Regions from separate parts of the Lentibacillus sp. Marseille-P4043 genome, predicted to be linked through region 1. Evidence: riboswitches for the same ligand, from Rfam matches in the RefSeq annotation. Region 1 holds a riboswitch; each other region holds the start of a gene.
The links. Region 1 has a riboswitch for cobalamin ahead of C8270_RS02845 (acyl-CoA thioesterase). Riboswitches for the same ligand answer to the same signal wherever they lie in the genome.
Positions count from the first base shown of each region.

Region 2: it holds a riboswitch for cobalamin, as region 1 does, so the genes downstream of both, C8270_RS05910 (ribonucleoside-diphosphate reductase subunit alpha) here and C8270_RS02845 (acyl-CoA thioesterase) in region 1, are expected to answer to the same signal.
Region 3: it holds a riboswitch for cobalamin, as region 1 does, so the genes downstream of both, C8270_RS13715 (DUF4430 domain-containing protein) here and C8270_RS02845 (acyl-CoA thioesterase) in region 1, are expected to answer to the same signal.
Region 4: it holds a riboswitch for cobalamin, as region 1 does, so the genes downstream of both, C8270_RS08835 (ABC transporter substrate-binding protein) here and C8270_RS02845 (acyl-CoA thioesterase) in region 1, are expected to answer to the same signal.

Region 1 is NZ_LT984884.1:535,843-539,029, reverse strand. Features, by position in the region: gene C8270_RS02855 (MFS transporter) at 1-59, opposite strand, end outside; gene C8270_RS02850 (DUF2087 domain-containing protein) at 133-702, opposite strand; cobalamin riboswitch at 1,430-1,612, shown strand; gene C8270_RS02845 (acyl-CoA thioesterase) at 1,736-2,206, shown strand; gene C8270_RS02840 (YaiI/YqxD family protein) at 2,238-2,681, opposite strand; gene C8270_RS19685 (hypothetical protein) at 3,055-3,187, opposite strand, start outside.
Region 2 is NZ_LT984884.1:1,154,508-1,157,694, forward strand. Features, by position in the region: gene C8270_RS05905 (alanine/glycine:cation symporter family protein) at 1-113, shown strand, start outside; cobalamin riboswitch at 1,048-1,256, shown strand; gene C8270_RS05910 (ribonucleoside-diphosphate reductase subunit alpha) at 1,402-3,187, shown strand, end outside.
Region 3 is NZ_LT984884.1:2,773,630-2,776,816, reverse strand. Features, by position in the region: gene C8270_RS13725 (helix-turn-helix transcriptional regulator) at 1-58, opposite strand, end outside; gene C8270_RS13720 (ECF transporter S component) at 224-721, opposite strand; gene C8270_RS13715 (DUF4430 domain-containing protein) at 728-1,168, opposite strand; cobalamin riboswitch at 1,313-1,491, opposite strand; gene C8270_RS13710 (ATP-binding protein) at 1,545-3,187, opposite strand, start outside.
Region 4 is NZ_LT984884.1:1,806,041-1,809,227, reverse strand. Features, by position in the region: gene C8270_RS08840 (FecCD family ABC transporter permease) at 1-573, opposite strand, end outside; gene C8270_RS08835 (ABC transporter substrate-binding protein) at 557-1,537, opposite strand; cobalamin riboswitch at 1,760-1,946, opposite strand; gene C8270_RS08830 (hypothetical protein) at 1,999-2,487, opposite strand; gene queE (7-carboxy-7-deazaguanine synthase QueE) at 2,492-3,187, opposite strand, start outside.

The DNA.
Region 1 (3,187 bases):
CCGGACCAAAAAAGTTTTTGATAGTTTTTTTCTTGTTTCCAGACCAGCCAATTTTTCATTTATATCACCACCTAGTTATAATTCCATCTAATTTAATATGTATCTAATTAGTTGGTAAAAAAAATAGGCTGACTAGATCAGCCATAGTTCTTCTGGGTTTAATTCATACTCACTATTTTGCCTTGACATAAACTGGCACATGATGAATTCGCGTCTAATTGTTGCAAAGTCGCCATAAAATTGTTTTATGTGTTCATTGATTTCTTTTTCGCTGTATGTTCTGCCTTTTTCCAAACCATTTACAAGGTGTTCCAAAACAATAAGCTTCTTTTTACGTTGTGCGGGAATATTCTTTAGCTTTCCGTCTTGAAAGAAGTTTTGGATAATATTATATTTCTCTTCGTCATTAACCTGAAATTGTTCCATTTCCTTTTCTTCTCCAATCCTAAGAATGGCATCCGCCATAAATGCCAGCTTTTTCTTATTTAAATAAAAATAAATCGTATTTTTCTCTCTTCGCTGATAAATAATATCGATCTCTCTTAGTTTATTAATATGGTAGGAGATAGTAGGCGGCGTTAGCCCGAGCTTTCCGGCAATCGCTTGACCATGGAGCGGGCCATCTTTTAACAGGGCAATGATTTGAATTCTTGTTTTGTCTCCAATTGTTTTATGAAAGTTGACGATACGGTCCAGTTGCATATATGTAACCTCCTAACGCTTATCTAATTAGATTATAATCTAATTAGATAAGTATTACAACTCAACTTTCGCAGCGTGAAATAGACAAATAAGCCTTGAAAAAATGTGAAAGGATGGATATTCACTACTCAAGTTGACTTTGGATTAATCACATTTAAACAAGTTTTGACTGCTGGACTCTTTTCTATAAGTACACGCATCTCCCACCGTCCGGGATCGTTCTGGGTGGATGCTTTCCGCGGGCACGGCCTCAGCCTCCTCGAGAAAACCACTCTGCGGGGTCTTCGGACACGTGCTGGGGCTGCGCTAACTCGCCCCACCGAAAACCATTGTTCCCGCAGGACAAGGAAGGCTACGCCAGCGATACATCGCACGAAGAAAAAGTGCTTTTCTTTTTCGAGGAGTCACCAACCCTCCACTCACCCGGACTAGTGAAGCGGTAGAATGTGTCTTGGCAAAACACATACTACTACAGTTAATGGTAGTAAATGCAAAACCAGTGTATTTCCGGAACGGCGAAGGAGCAATTTTTTAGTTATTACACATTTTGTATATAAATCAACAAATGTTTTCAATAGGGCGAGTAATCGCAGCCTCAATCTTAACAGTCTTTAGGTTTACCAAAGTTGTTAAGGCAATTATTAGAAACGTTTCAAGTTTGCCTCAGCTAACTGTTTGATCATTAAAACACCCATAGAATTATAAAAGGTGATATACTAAATACAATTGAATACATTTGCCTTATGGTGACTTGTATAAAAAGTTGAAAAGGGAAGTTGGTGAAATTCCAACGCGGTCCCGCCACTGTAATGAGGAGAATCCTTTGATACCACTGTTTCAAAAGGGAAACGGGAAGGAAAGTGATTTGATGATTCGAAGCCAGGAGACCTGCCATAGGGAAGAACATTTTTAATCCTACGGGAAATAGGAGGGTGTTGCGTTAATACATATGATGTAACTAAATTTTAGTATGCATTTTACTTTTAACATCTTCTATTATGAAAGGTGTTTTTTATTTTAGGAGGATAATTCGATGGAACAAATAGCTATACAAGATTCTAAAACCGTTCAAACACGTTTAGTACTACCGCCGGATACAAACCATTTAGATACAATATTTGGTGGAAAAGTACTAGCTTATATTGATGAAATTGCTGCATTAACTGCGATGAAGCATGCAAAAAGTGCAGTTGTCACAGCGTCGATTGACTCTGTTGATTTCCTTTCTTCGGCAAAGGTTGGGGATTCATTAACATTAGAAGCATTCGTGACGTATACAGGGACAAATTCAATGGAGGTGTATGTGAAAGTTACCGCACATGATTTGATTAAAAATGAGGAAAGACTGACAACAGAATCCTTTCTTACCATGGTAGCCGTTAACGAAGAAGGGAAGCCGGTTCCAGTCCCGAATGTTTTTCCGGTAACCGAGGAAGAGAAAAGGTTATATCTTACGGCTCCATCAAGGAAAGAGAATCGAGAAAATCGAGCGAACATACGATAATAAAAGGGGGCATCGGAGCAGTGGGGACTAATCAATACTGCTCAATCACTTTTTTAAATAGTTCGCTAAACTTTTTTTCATCTTCAGCTGTAAACGCTTTGGGTCCTTTGGTACGTTTGCCACCTTTTCTAGCCATAGCACTTTCATAACGTGTTTGCAGGAGTTGATCGATATTCTCATTTGAATACGCGAATCCTTTATGATGCAAAACAATGCACCCTTTTGCTAAACCTAAAGAAGCAAGACCATAATCTTGTGTAACGATAATGTCATTTTTTTGTGCCAATTTCATGATTCGGTAATCAGCAGAGTCAGCCCCGGTGTCGACATAGATCGTCTCAACTCCTTGTGGCTCTTGGTTGTTGGAGTAGTGGGCAAAACTTTTTACAAGGAAGACAGGGATTTGATTATTTTTTGCAATGGAAATGATCGTATCCTTTACTGGACAAGCGTCAGCATCAACGTAAACTTTCATTGTTCTCTCTCCTGTTTTGTTTGATAGTGATAATGATAGCAGAAATTATTTGAAAGCACTAGATTTGTGGTTTTGTATGCTTTTCTACACTTCTTCTTTAGCAAAATTGGAGAATTAGACCAAAAGTATTGTTCGGTTTTTTAGGTATCATAAAGCTTCACCCATTACGCATTACGCAATTTTCAGCACTATTAGCTACCTTTTCTTTTTGTCTTAAAAATAATGGTTAGTGTTGTACAACTTATTAAGATCGAAACAATAGAAATAATGAAAGTTGTAGTTTGCACCAGATCAGCTCCTTGACTATTTTGTTATAATGAGGGTATGATATGAATATAATAGTGGTAAGGAGAGGGAATTGAATCCCTCTCACTTAGGTGTTTTTTCTAGAATCCTTTTCCGGTTGGGTCGGCGAAGGATTCTTTTCTTTCCGCCTATATAAATCCCGGTACGTTGTTACAATTGTGGTAACAAGCCCAACAACTGACGTAACAAGACTCACAATA
Region 2 (3,187 bases), 620 kb from region 1:
ATCAGCGACAACGAAAAGCTGGTAAGGATCCAGTCTTTTACAAAGATGCGTTGGATGATGATTCTGGTGTTGAGTTCTGGGATCGAGAAAGGTCAAACGATCAAGGTAAATAGGAATTGTGAACGGTTAAATTTAAATAGTAATTCTTTTAAGGTTCAAACAGGGAAAAGTTAATAAATATAAAAATAGCAGAAGAATTCTCTTCTGCTATTTTTATTATAGGATCACCACTTTTCTAATGATGATTGTGCTCGAACTCCATCAGAATTATCGCTCATTATTTATTCTAATTCAACATTTGCAGTGTGAAATGGATAAATAAGCTTTGATAAAATGAGGAAGGATTGGGATTCACTGATCAAGTTGACTTTGGATTAATCTTAAACAAACTGCGACTGTTGGGCTCTTTTCTATAAGTACACGCATTTCCCACCGTCCGGGATCGCTCCGGGTGGATGCTTTCCGCGGGCACGGCCTCAGCCTCCTCGGAAGAAAACCACTTCCTGCGGGGTCTTCGGACACGTGCTGTTCCCGCAGGAGTCACCACCCTCCACTCACCCAGACTAGTGACGCGGTAGGATGTGACTTGACGGAATACATACTACTACAGTTAATGGTAGTAAATGCAATACCAGTGGAGGAAATACGCGGAGACTCCTGGGGGGAGGAAAGGCATCGGTGAGACCCCGCAGTGCGAAAAGGGAGTAAAGGCTAAGATCGCCACGTCCTGTGGCAACGCCTTCATGACCAACGTCGTGTTGGCCTAAGGAGGCTCAGCAGCCGCCCCCGGAAAGCGTAGTGTATTTCCGGAACGGCGATAGAGCAATTTCTTAGTTACTTCGCATTGTCAAGGCAATTATTAGAAACGTTCCAAGTTTGGTTCCAAGTTTGCTTCAGCTAATTGTTTGATCTTATTTTATTAGTGCGAAAGTTGAGTTATATAACATTTATTTTTATCCTTGCTAAAAGGAAAGAATTCATTTAGTATGAACTTAGACATGATTTACAATATATTGTGTATTAAAATGTCGATAAAACTATATATAGTATTTTGCCTTAAGCACAGATGCCATTTGGCTTAATTGGGAATCTGGTGAAAAGCCAGAACTGCCCCCGCAACTGTAAACGCTGACGAAAATGAGCAAAACCACTGTATAAGCATAGACGTTTAAAGAATTGAACAGTCTCTTATATGGGAAGGGCTCAGGAGTAGGGTGAAGCATTAGTCAGTAGACCTGTCTCGCTTAAGAAATTTCAACTTCTTCGGGGATTGAGAAGATGAGATGATAGTCATATGGAACAGGACTCCTGTACGCTTTTTAACTACTATCATTTCGTCCACTCAATTGTTACTTGGGTGGATTTTTTAATTCCCTAAAACAAAAAGGGAGCGATTAACACATGATGACAAAAACATCTACTGAGGTTAATGATGTATTAGAACAAATCGATGCTGTTGCTGAAACATATGGGCTAGATGTTCGAGAAGTGAAACAGCAAATCAACCAATTAAATAGCTCAAAAGCAGATGCAAATCAGCATACATTATTTTATGCATTAAATAATATTGCGATGGATGAACCGGCATGGACGTTTGTAGCGGCGCGTATGTATTTAAATGAACTTTATCAGGAGGCAGCGACAAATCGCGGATATGATTCGGAACAATGTTATGGCGATTTTTACCGACTAATCGAGGTGTTAACCGAAAAGGGAATCTATTCATCCAATCTAGTAAACTATTATTCCAAAGATGAAATAACAGCACTAGGAAGGGAGATTGCACCAGAACGTGATCAACTGTTCAATTATATTGGCCTGTTTTTACTTGCTGATCGGTACATAACAAGGGATCATGACCGTAACATTTACGAACTCCCGCAAGAACGGTTCATGATTATTGCGATGACATTGATGAAGGATGAAGCAAAGGAAAATCGGCTTGAATTGGTCAAAGAAGCATATTGGGCAATGAGCAATTTATACATGACAGTAGCTACACCGACACTAGCTAATGCGGGGAAGTGTTTTGGCCAACTTTCTTCATGTTTTATTGATACGGTTGACGATTCATTGGACAGTATTTATCTGAATAACTGGGATATTGCTAGGTTAAGCAAGGATGGCGGTGGAATTGGTGTTTATTACGGCAAGGTACGTGCACTCGGATCAGATATAAAAAAATTTAAGGGAAATTCGTCTGGGGTTGTTCCGTGGATTCGTTTACTGAATGATACAGCAGTTAGTGTCGATCAGCTTGGACAGCGACAAGGGGCGGTAGCTATTTACCTCGATGTTTTCCATAAAGATATCATGGATGGGTTTCTTGATTTGAAAACGAATAATGGGGATGAACGGCGCAAGGCCCATGATATTTTTACAGGTGTAGCCATTCCTGATTTATTTATGAAAAAGTTGCAGGAAGTTGATGAGCACGGGAGAAGTATTGGCGAGTGGCATACATTTTGTCCACATCAGGTGAAACAGATGATGGGCTGGAAGGATGAAAATGGTGCTGCACTTGGTTTAGAGGATTTTTATGATGAATCAGATCAGAGCTATTTTACAGAGAAGTATGAAGAAGCGGTGAATCATCCACTTTTGCCACGAAAAACATATCGGGCGATGGATATTATGGCGCGGATTATGGTTGCTCAATTAGAGACGGGGACACCGTACATGTTTTATCGTGATGAGGCAAATCGGCAAAATCCGAATAAACATGTGCGCGGAAAAGGTCAAACAGCAATTTATTGTAGCAATTTATGTACAGAAATTATGCAGAATATGTCAGCAACAACCATTACCAATGAATATCAGGATGAGCAGGGGAATATTGTGATCATTCGTAAGCCAGGTGATTTTGTTGTGTGTAACTTATCCTCGGTTAATCTTGCGCGAACTGTAGAAGCAGGTGTTTTAGAACGATTGATTACGATTCAGATGCGGATGCTTGATAATGTGATTGATTTGAATACGATGCCAGTTGGACAAGCTCAGGTAACAAATCAAACGTATCGAGCGGTTGGTCTTGGTACATTTGGATGGCATCACCTGCTTGCACAGAAAGGGATTTATTGGGAGTCGGATAAGGCAGTTGCATATGCGGATGAATTATATGAGGACATCGCTTACTATGCGATTCAATCATCAATGGAACTCGCAAAGGAAAAAGGCACATATAGTA
Region 3 (3,187 bases), 2.2 Mb from region 1:
GGGAGTGTATGATCGATTTCTGATCCATTGTAGACACCATTCCTATTACAGTTTCCATACCTTCCTATCTATCATAATTCGCTCTATTAGAAAAGTCAAAGCCAAAAAATTAAAAGTGTTTTGCGAGGAAATCTATGCTTAGGTATTTTTTCAAAAACAACAATCTTTTTAATAACGACCAAATTAAAGTACCATCCCTAACATAGGAATGGTACTTTGGTCGTTACAATCGTTTTTCCGTATAACGTTTGAAAAAGAATGAGATGACTGGATATAGCAGAATCATAAATAACGCATTTCCAATGGCATGATACGTGTCAAACGGCAATCCTGCTAGATAATAAGGAATAAATTTTCCCGTGATCGAGTAGTTTGTCAAGGAAATAATCAACCCATAAAAATACCCGCTGAATATGGCAAAAATAACGATAAGGCTTAATGGAATTCGCTTTGATAGCTTGCCTAACATTCCACTCATAAAGCCAATCATCGCCCACGAGATAACTTGCCAAATTGTCCAGATCCCCATTCCCAACATCATATTTGATAAAAATGTCGTTAACAGTGCTAAGCAAATTGCTGCTACAGGGCCTAAAAATATTCCACAGATGATAATTAGAGATGTAACGGGTTGTACGTTAGGCATGAAAGCGAATGCATATCTCCCTACAACAGCAAGGGCTGCCAGCAATGCAAGTAAGGTTAATTTATATGTATTCACTTCCTATCATTCCCATTTTTGTAAATCGAATGAAACTTCATCTCCAGGGGATAATTCAATATCTTTTGCCCCTTCCATTGCTGTTTCTCCATTCACAAAAAACATCCATGCGGTTTGTTCACCCTTATCCTGTGCTACCCCTTCAATTGATGTAATATATGCGCCGTCAAAATCGGTTTCAATCGTAAAGTTTTCCTCCATGACATCCATTAAATTTGCCCCATCTTCAATGGCAACATCCTTTTCATCGATATATTCCGTTTCTTTATCTTTTGATATTGTAATTGTGACTGTATCTTCGCTTTCTTCCCCTTCACTATTGCTTTGTTGTTCGGTTTGATTGTCGTTCGAAGTCGCTTGCTTCTCTTGTTCATCGCTGTCTCCGCACCCAGTTAATAAACCGATAATAACGATAAATGATGCCAATGTAAATAAACTTTTACGCATTTTCTTTTCCTCCCTGTTTAATAACATAAATGGTATAAATAGAAAAAAGCTGACACACGTGACGAGTCAGCTGCAAAAGACAATCGAAATATATATCATCCATATGAATTCGGTTGTCCCAATTGCTTATACCCTCGAAGCAGATGAAACGTTGATAAATTGGCAGGTCTACTGACTTGTGATGATTCCCTACTCTAGAGCCTTCCCATATGCATTGCATACAGTGGATATCCCTATTTTGTACATCACATACAGTTGCGAGGACAGTTCCAGCTTTTCACTGGATTCCCTTTTAAGCATGTGCACCAATTTCAACTACTTGTTCAATTTTCTTACCATGAAAATAGTATCATAAACTTAAGAAAATGAACATATTTTACGTATCTTTTAAATTTGTCGGAACTTTAAAGGTAAAGGTAGTCCCCTGGTTTAGTTTGCTTTGAACGGAAATGGTCCCATGATGCGCATCAATAATGTTCTTGGCAATTGCTAGGCCTAACCCAGTTCCTTTTTTCTTTTTATTCCGTGTTCTTGATTTATCGGCTTTATAAAAACGTTCGAAAATAAATGGCAAATCTTCTTCCGGAATACCACTGCCATTATCTTCAATCGTAACATAAAATTCTTCAGACGATGAGACAACCGCGACGTTTACGAAACCTTTGACACCAGTGTGGCGAATCGCATTATCAATCAGATTTGTAAAAACTTGTTCCATTCGATCAGGATCACAGTTCAGTGCTGCATTTGTTATTTCCTTTTTCAAATGTAACGTGATTTCATTATCATCAGCAGTTCCTTTGAATTTTTTGAGGATCCGTTCAACAAATTGTTCCACCTGAACGGTTTCTAAATTCAACTGAATATGACCTGCTTCCATCCGCGCCAGGTCCAGCAATTCACTAACAAGTCGACCCATCCGCTGTGATTCCTCGTGAATAATCTGTGCTAACTCATTCTTCTCCTCTGTACTTTCTGCCACATTATCGACAATTGCCTCACTATATCCTTGTAATAAAGAAATTGGTGTTCGTAATTCATGGGATACGTTGGCGATAAAATCTTTCCGTAATTTATCTAGCCGTCGTTCCTCGGTCATGTCCCGGATAACAGCAACTGCTCCGCGCACATATTTCTGATCGTATAATGGGGTCATAATCATTACCCAATTTCTACCTTGTAAAATAATTTCTTTTAAAACTTCTTTTTCTCCTTGAACAACTTCCTGTAAGACTTGGTTTAACTCACTAGGCAGCTTTTTTTCCTCTTCGTTTATTGGCAAATTGTTTTCAAAGTACCAATCTTGAATAAACCGTTCTGCAGGTGGATTGATTACCATCATCTCGCCATTTCGACTTAATGTAATAACACCATCTGCCATGGAATTTACAATACTTGAAAGTTGTTCTTTCTCTTGCCGTAATGCGTTAATATGAAATTTCAACTGTCTCCCCATTCGATTAAATGCCATTGCTAATTCACCAATTTCATCATGAGTCAAAATTGGTACTTTTGTATTAAACTCGCCTCTTGTTAAATCGAAAGCAGCTTCCCTCATTTTGATAAGTGGTGACGTGATTCTGGTTGATAAGAAAAAGGCAAAAATTGTTGTTAGGATAATTGCAATTCCAGCAGCAAGAAAAATTATTTTTGTTGTCTCTGCCTTTGTTTGGTTGATGACATCTAGTGATTGATAAACGAACACGGCTTTATTTTTTTCGGGAACAGGAATACCAACAATCATGATTTCCGTATCTGTCCCTGGTATCATCGTTTGTTTTTTCACTTTATCATTTTTGGTCAATACATCAGCTAGATCCTGATCCGTTTCCAACCAACTTTCCGTTAACTTGGATAATTGATTTTTATTGCTTGGTGATACCCATAATTGATCGTTTTCGGATACGATAGCCACCCTGCTTGACGGATCTTTCACACGATCAGTTGTTTCATAAAGCAAACCCCTGTCATCATATTGGTCCATCATTTCTGAAACCTTTGTTGCTGTTTGCATTAGAT
Region 4 (3,187 bases), 1.3 Mb from region 1:
GATAATTTGCCTTAGTTCCTCACCAGTCAGGGCAATCATTAACGAAATCAAAGCTCCAAGAAACGAACTAAAAATGACCCCGGTTAAAATAATTGTCTCCACTCGCATTGTTCGATCCACACGTTTCGCAAAAAATAACACAATGAAAATAGTAAAAAACGATGCAATAATGCTTAAAACAGGTAATGTGTACAAACCAAGAAACGGCAAGGACAGATTAAAAAAGATCGTCAGTACCGCACCAACACTGGCCCCGGATGATACGCCAAGGGTATAGGGGTCAGCCAAGGGATTCCGCAATAACCCCTGAAAAGCTGCCCCAGCAATGGAGAGTGATGCACCAACAATGCCTGATAGAATGACACGCGGCATCCGAATGTCCATCACAATATTTTCATACATCGTGTCTACTGAATCCGGTATAGATGTCTGTGTAATCGAGGCAAATAAGATCCTCAAAATAGCCTCGATTGGAACTTTTACCGTGCCAATGGAGACCCCCATCAATACAGCTACGATCAAAACCAGCAACAAGATGGGATAGGCACTTATTTTTTTAGTCTTTGAAAACATCTGGATAGATCGCCTTACCAAGTTCCTCCGCTCCCTCAACCAAACGAGGGCCTGGACGATTAACAAGATCAGCATTTACATCATAGATCTGCTCGTTTTTAACTGCCGTGATGTCCTCCCAGCCTTCTCGTCCGGTTACTTCAGCAACTGGATCATCCACATACGATCCATATGTCGTAATCACAACGTCCGGATTCATGGAAATAACGGATTCTTCATTCATTTTAACCCAACCATCCTGATCTACAGCGGCATTGTCAGCATTTATAACAGATAATAGTTCATCCATAAATGTATTTTTTCCCGCGGTAAAAATCTCTGGAGAAGGTGATATTTCCATATATACCTTTTTCCGTTCATCCTCCTTAATCGTGTTCGCCTTTTCTTCAAGTGCTGTCAATTTATCTTTCATATCACCAATAACTTGATCTGCTTTTTCCTGTGCTCCAGTTGCTTTTCCAATCAATTCAATAGTTTCATAGACTCCCTCAAAATCAGTTGCTTCCCCAACAGTTAATACTGGAATTCCTGACTCTTCAATCTGTTTCAGTGCCTTCTCATCATTTGTTTGATCCGCCAAAACCAATTGCGGGTCAAGTGCAAGGATTTTTTCGACATTCAATTCCAAACCACCGATTTTTTCTTTTTCCGCCGCTTCTTCCGGATAATTGTCGTGATCGGAAACTCCGACAATTTGGTCACCAAGGCCTAATGCAAAGGCAATTTCCGTATTACTTGGCAACACCGACACAATGCGTTCTGGTTTTTCCTCAATTGTTAACTCTTCACCAGTTCCATCTGTAACGGTTACAGGAAAATTGGCTTCCTCTGTCTGTTCTGTTTTCGCATCTTCATTACTGTTGTTATCTTTTTCGGCATCATCCTCTGAGGCGCCGCAGCCCGCCAATATTCCGATAAACATGATCATCATCAGTAATAGTAACTGTATTTTTTTCAATTTCATTTCTTTTTCCTCCTGTTTTCCTACTCTTATTAAAGCGCATTCAAGAAGTTATTGATTAAAAACAAATTTAAAATAAACTGCCTTCCATTTTCAAAACAACCTATAAAACAAAAAAACACCTCTACAACAAGAGATGTTTACAATGGACTCCGCTCTAAGCGTATAGAATAAACCACAAGCTTCTACCGATCGACCATACACCTCCCTATCCTCGTAGGTTTACTGGCATATCAGATTCGGGCAGGTCTCCTGGCTCATGGTTATCGTTTCCTGTTCCTTCCCATATACATCGTGTACACAGTGGTTTGTACAGGCTACAACCATTTACAGTGGCGGGACCGCGTTGGAGTTTCACCAACTTCCCTATTAAGTCTTTATTGAAAAAGACACCCAATCTTCTATGTATATTTAATTTAACAATTTTTAGTATACACCATTTTCAACCACTAGAACAGGGAAAATTAGACAATATGTGACAATGTTCTGGCTTTTGTTGGATGATGATTTGGTTCTCGCGCCGATGTTTTCGTCCTCGCGCCGATGTTTCCGCGCTCGGGACGATGTTTCCGCGCTCGCGCCGATGTTTCTGCTCTCGGGCTGATGTTTCTGCGCTCGCGCCGATGTTTCTGCTCTCGGGCTGATGTTTCTGCTCTCGCGCCGATGTTTCTGCTCTCGGGCTGATGTTTCCGCGCTCGCGCCGATGTTTCTGCTCTCGGGCTGATGTTTCTGCTCTCGCGCCGATGTTTCTGCTCTCGGGCTGATGTTTCTGCTCTCGCGCCGATGTTCCTGCTCTCGGGCTGATGTTTCCGCGCTCGCGCCGATGTTTCTGCTCTCGCGCCGATGTTTCTGCTCTCGCGCCGATGTTCCTGCTCTCGGGCTGATGTTTCCGCGCTCGCGCCGATGTTTCTGCTCTCGCGCCGATACCGACCACCGCCGCGCGTGCTTACCACCCAATCAAACTCCCCGCATATTCCCCCACAAATACGTATGCAGTTGTGGCAAAACGCGTACATCTTTCAGCACGTCGCTATTCATTACCAATTCAATCAACCATTCATACCGGTGCAGCAAATGCTCAAGCAACTTCCCATCGTCAGCGTTTGCGGTGTCATCATTTCCTACTTGCAAAAATATTGGAACATCTGGATAGCTTTGATGAAGCCTAGTTGCATAGTCTAAATCTGCTTGATCAAAAATAACAACTTTTAAACTGAATGATCCCTGCTGATGCAATGTTAAAGAATCAATAATGGAATCAAGTATGTCAAAATTTGTCCGCATTCCAGAACTTGGTGGTTTTGGCGAAAGGGTCAGCTCATCAATCTTTACGAACCATGGCTGCCACTTGCTTCCTTGTGTCTCAAGTGCGATTTTTATTTGCTGGTCATGAAGCAGATCAACAAGTTTATCTAACCCTGCAAGCAATGCGGGATTCCCACCAGAAATGGTTACATGGCCAAAACGTCCGCCTGCTTGTTCCTGTAATGCCTCCCAAATATCTTCCGGCTCCATCATTTGGATGTTTTCCTTTTCTGATCCATCCCACGTGAACTTAGAATCACACCAGGAGCAAGAATAGTCGCAGCCCGCGGTCCGGACAAACATTGTTTTTTGCCCGATTACCATTCCCTCTCCCTGAATTGTCGGCCC